DNA from 2 places in the Exiguobacterium acetylicum genome. Region 2 is predicted to be linked to the other one. Evidence: a T-box and tRNA genes for the amino acid it is inferred to sense, from the RefSeq annotation. Region 2 holds a T-box; the other holds one or more tRNA genes.

Region 1 (2,470 bases), 280 kb from region 2:
GCTTCAGCACTGAGGGGCGGAAACCCCCCAACACCTAGCACTCATCGTTTACGGCGTGGACTACCAGGGTATCTAATCCTGTTTGCTCCCCACGCTTTCGCGCCTCAGCGTCAGTTACAGACCAAAGAGTCGCCTTCGCCACTGGTGTTCCTCCACATCTCTACGCATTTCACCGCTACACGTGGAATTCCACTCTTCTCTTCTGTACTCAAGCCTTCCAGTTTCCAATGGCCCTCCCCGGTTGAGCCGGGGGCTTTCACATCAGACTTAAAAGGCCGCCTGCGCGCGCTTTACGCCCAATAATTCCGGACAACGCTTGCCACCTACGTATTACCGCGGCTGCTGGCACGTAGTTAGCCGTGGCTTTCTCGTAAGGTACCGTCAAGGTACGAGCATTTCCTCTCGTACGTGTTCTTCCCTTACAACAGAGTTTTACGATCCGAAAACCTTCATCACTCACGCGGCGTTGCTCCATCAGACTTTCGTCCATTGTGGAAGATTCCCTACTGCTGCCTCCCGTAGGAGTCTGGGCCGTGTCTCAGTCCCAGTGTGGCCGATCACCCTCTCAGGTCGGCTATGCATCGTCGCCTTGGTGGGCCGTTACCCCACCAACTAGCTAATGCACCGCAAGGCCATCTCAAGGTGACGCCGGAGCGCCTTTCATCAACGGACCATGCGGTCCGATGAACTATCCGGTATTAGCTCCGATTTCTCGGAGTTATCCCAATCCTTGAGGCAGGTTCCTTACGTGTTACTCACCCGTCCGCCGCTCATTCCGCTGCCTTCCCTCCGAAGAGTTCCGTCAGTTTCCTGCGCTCGACTTGCATGTATTAGGCACGCCGCCAGCGTTCGTCCTGAGCCAGGATCAAACTCTCCATGAAGTGTTTGACTTGCTCGTTGTGTGACCGAAGTCACGATTGACGAAGCTTGCGCTTCATTCGTTTTTGTATTCCGTAGAATACGATTTTTGCCTCATCGTTCAGTTTTCAAAGTTCGTCATAAAAATGGTGGAGCCTAGCGGGATCGAACCGCTGACCTCCTGCGTGCAAGGCAGGCGCTCTCCCAGCTGAGCTAAGGCCCCATTAAAGGGATGAAATTGAAGATGGTCGGGAAGACAGGATTCGAACCTGCGACCCCTTGGTCCCAAACCAAGTGCTCTACCAAGCTGAGCTACTTCCCGAAAATGCACCCTGAGAGATTCGAACTCCCGACCCCTTGATTCGTAGTCAAGTACTCTATCCAGCTGAGCTAAGGGTGCGGAATATAAGGATCAAACAGCAAACATCAAAATGAAAATGGTACCGAGGGCCGGAATCGAACCGGCACGGGGAAACCCCCGCAGGATTTTAAGTCCTGTGCGTCTACCAGTTCCGCCACCCCGGCAGGGATATAAAAGGTAGAACCTTCATTCATAATTGAATTCTGGTGATCATTGAAGATGAAAATGGTGCCGGCAACAGGAGTCGAACCCGCGACCTACTGATTACAAGTCAGTTGCTCTACCAGCTGAGCTACACCGGCAAGTGTAATAAAAATGGTGGAGGATGACGGGATCGAACCGCCGACCCCCTGCTTGTAAGGCAGGTGCTCTCCCAGCTGAGCTAATCCTCCATATGTATCGCCTGGCAGCGTCCTATCCTCACAGGGGGAAGCCCCCAACTACTTTCGGCGTTCAAGTGCTTAACTTCCGTGTTCGGCATGGGAACGGGTGTGACCACTTGGCTATCGCCACCAGACATTTATTATCTTAACATTATGTTCACATAACGTCAAGACTTTTTTTCGTTTTTTTGAAAGGCTCGCGCCCTCAAAACTGAAGTCATCAACAATGCATCTGCTAGAACAAGGCCTCGACCGATTAGTATCACTCAGCTCCACATGTCGCCATGCTTCCACCCGTGACCTATCTACCTCATCGTCTCTGAGGGGTCTTTCTTGATTACTCAAAGGGAAATCTCATCTTGGAGGGGGCTTCATGCTTAGATGCTTTCAGCATTTATCCCGTCCGCACGTAGCTACCCAGCGATGCTCCTGGCGGAACAACTGGTACACCAGCGGTGCGTCCATCCCGGTCCTCTCGTACTAAGGACAGCTCTCCTCAAATTTCCTGCGCCCACGACGGATAGGGACCGAACTGTCTCACGACGTTCTGAACCCAGCTCGCGTACCGCTTTAATGGGCGAACAGCCCAACCCTTGGGACCTACTCCAGCCCCAGGATGCGATGAGCCGACATCGAGGTGCCAAACCTCCCCGTCGATGTGGACTCTTGGGGGAGATCAGCCTGTTATCCCCAGGGTAGCTTTTATCCGTTGAGCGATGGCCCTTCCATGCGGAACCACCGGATCACTAAGCCCGACTTTCGTCCCTGCTCGACTTGTAGGTCTCGCAGTCAAGCTCCCTTCTGCCTTTGCGCTCTACGAATGATTTCCAACCATTCTGAGGGAACCTTTGGGCGCCTCCGTTACTGT
Region 2 (2,470 bases):
GCATCGAGACGACACCCCATGCATGATCATCGGCACTACCAGCGAATGGTGTGCCATCATAGCCACCTTTACGGAGCAACGAGTGCGCACGGGCATTCGTGTACTGGACATACGGTCCTGTTTCGCCTTCGAATTTCAACATCTGCTCAAGATCGAACTCGATGTTGTTCATCCGTTCGTTCTTCAAGTCGTGGAAGATGACGGCGCCGACACCTACTTGACGAGCCGTTGCTTCGGCATTCGCTAAGTTCGGATTTTTTTCCGCGATATTTTGCTTCGCAACGTCGATCGCTTCTTGTAGTACTTCTTCAAGTAAGACGATCCGACCTTTACGCGTCGACATTTTCTTTCCGTCCTTCATGATCAGACCGAACGGCACATGGTGCATTCCATCGACGTTCTCAAATCCAAGTTTCTTCAAGACTGCGAACAATTGCTTGAAGTGAAGCGCTTGTTCCCCACCGACGACGTAGAACGCTTGCTCAAAGCGGTACGTTTCGAGACGATAGACGGCAGCTGCTAAGTCACGTGTCGCATAAAGCGTTGCGCCATCTTTCTTTTTAATCAAGGCAGGTGGCATACCCTCTGCTTCGAGGTCGACGACCATTGCCCCTTCTGATTCGACGAGGAGATCTTTTTCTTCGAGCAAATCGATGACGTGTTGCATCTTATCGTTGTAGAAGGCTTCTCCGTTCAAACTATCGAATTTAACACCGAGCATCTCATAGACACGGTTGAACTCAACGAGTGAGACTTCACGGAACCACGTCCAAAGCGTCGTTGCCTGCTCATCACCTTGTTCGAGTTTTTTGAACCAGAGACGTCCTTCGTCCTCAAGTGCCGGATTTGTTTCCGCTTCTTCGTGGAACCGGACGTATAATTTCAACAATTCCTTGATTGGTTCTGCACGGACCGCTTCTTCCTCACCCCACATCGTGTAAGCCACCATCAATTTCCCGAACTGTGTTCCCCAGTCCCCTAAGTGGTTGACACCGACGACGTCGTACCCTTTTTTACGTGAGATTTGGTTGAGCGCGTTCCCGATGACCGTCGAACGCAAGTGCCCCATCGAGAATGGTTTCGCGATGTTTGGTGATGAAAAATCAGTGACGATCGTTTTTCCATTCGCTTCACTTGATCCGAACGCCTCTTGCTCCGTCAGGACTTGGTTGACGATTTCTTGCGAGACGACTTCCCGGTTCAAGAAGACGTTGATGTAAGGACCAACAGCTTGAACGTTCGAGAACAACGGCGCGTCAATTTTTTCTGCGAGCTCCGAAGCAATCATGTTCGGTGCTTTACGGAATGCTTTAGCGAGCATGAAACATGGGAATGCCAGATCTCCATGATCTTCATGTTTCGGTTGCTCGATCAGTTGTTCGATTTGTTCAACCGATAAGGCACCTTCCATGACGTGATGTAATACTTCTGCATACTGCGCTTTATAACTCATCTTTATTTCCTCCTGCTTCACTGATTTTTTGGCAATAAAAAACGCCCCTTGCGCCACGCGCAAAGAGACGGAATGACCGCGGTACCACTCTTCTTGGTGTCATTTCGACACCCACCTTGTTCGGGGATAACGGGGTTCCCCCGGCTACGCCTTTTCCATCAGGAATCGGGTAGCGTCTCAGAAGTGCGTTTCACGACCGGTTCGTCCTCAGGCTTCCACCATTCCCTGATTCGCTAGTTGACGAATATCAACCGTTACTCTCTTCATCATTGACTGTATTCGATATCTTTCACATTATACGCAATTCTTTCTTTTCTCTCAACCTTATTTTTTTGGTAAATGGCTTATCAAAATTTCCACAATTCGGGTATAGGAATAAAAGATACTTCTCAGGGGGAGGGATGTTTCATGCGCTACTACCAACATGTAGCCCGGACGAGCTGGATCGTCTTCGGTCTCGTCGCCTTGACATTATTAGTGATCGGCATCGTTCATCCACCAACCTTCCATCCTTCTGTCTCCATCATCAACACCCTTTATTTATTCGGACTCGTTCTCCTGTTTCAGTTCGATAATGTCCGTCGTGGTGGCATTTACTATACATTCCAAGAAGGAATCATCTTATTTTTATTCCTCAATTACGGTTTAACGTACGCCTTGATTTTAAGCCAAATCGGTATTCTCGTCTTTCAATTCATGTCCCATCGAAAAGCGATTCGCTGGAAACGTTTCGTTTATCTTTACCCGATCAATGCCTTATTCGATTTAGTCTACATCTCGCTTCCGGCCTTTGCGTATTATGCGCTCGGCGGACCGATCGGCTCAAACTTTACGTATACGAAAGCCTTGCTCCCTTTCACCGGCTTTTTGATCACCGTCTTCCTTGTCTCTTACTTCCAATGTCTATTCGTCAATCGATTCCTCTACTTGAAATACGATTGGCAACGTCTCGTAAAGCTTCAGTCCCTCGTCTATGGAATCAGCATGTTAAGTGCTCTACTCGGAATCTGGTTCTAC

What was found. A T-box is a leader RNA that pairs with one kind of tRNA and senses whether it is charged. The one in region 2 lies ahead of argS (arginine--tRNA ligase), so its partner is inferred to be a tRNA-Arg.
Region 1: it has a tRNA-Arg gene. The T-box ahead of argS (arginine--tRNA ligase) is inferred to sense a tRNA for this amino acid. The anticodon was not compared.

Annotation. Positions count from the first base shown of each region.
Region 1 covers NZ_CP082333.1:85,740-88,209, reverse strand. The annotation lists rRNA gene K7G97_RS00505 (16S ribosomal RNA) at 1-881, opposite strand, end outside; tRNA gene K7G97_RS00500 (tRNA-Ala) at 1,006-1,081, opposite strand; tRNA gene K7G97_RS00495 (tRNA-Pro) at 1,104-1,180, opposite strand; tRNA gene K7G97_RS00490 (tRNA-Arg) at 1,185-1,258, opposite strand; tRNA gene K7G97_RS00485 (tRNA-Leu) at 1,297-1,383, opposite strand; tRNA gene K7G97_RS00480 (tRNA-Thr) at 1,446-1,521, opposite strand; tRNA gene K7G97_RS00475 (tRNA-Val) at 1,536-1,611, opposite strand; rRNA gene rrf (5S ribosomal RNA) at 1,621-1,736, opposite strand; rRNA gene K7G97_RS00465 (23S ribosomal RNA) at 1,839-2,470, opposite strand, start outside.
Region 2 covers NZ_CP082333.1:3,012,034-3,014,503, forward strand. The annotation lists gene argS (arginine--tRNA ligase) at 1-1,453, opposite strand, end outside; T-box leader at 1,514-1,732, opposite strand; gene K7G97_RS15560 (GGDEF domain-containing protein) at 1,862-2,470, shown strand, end outside.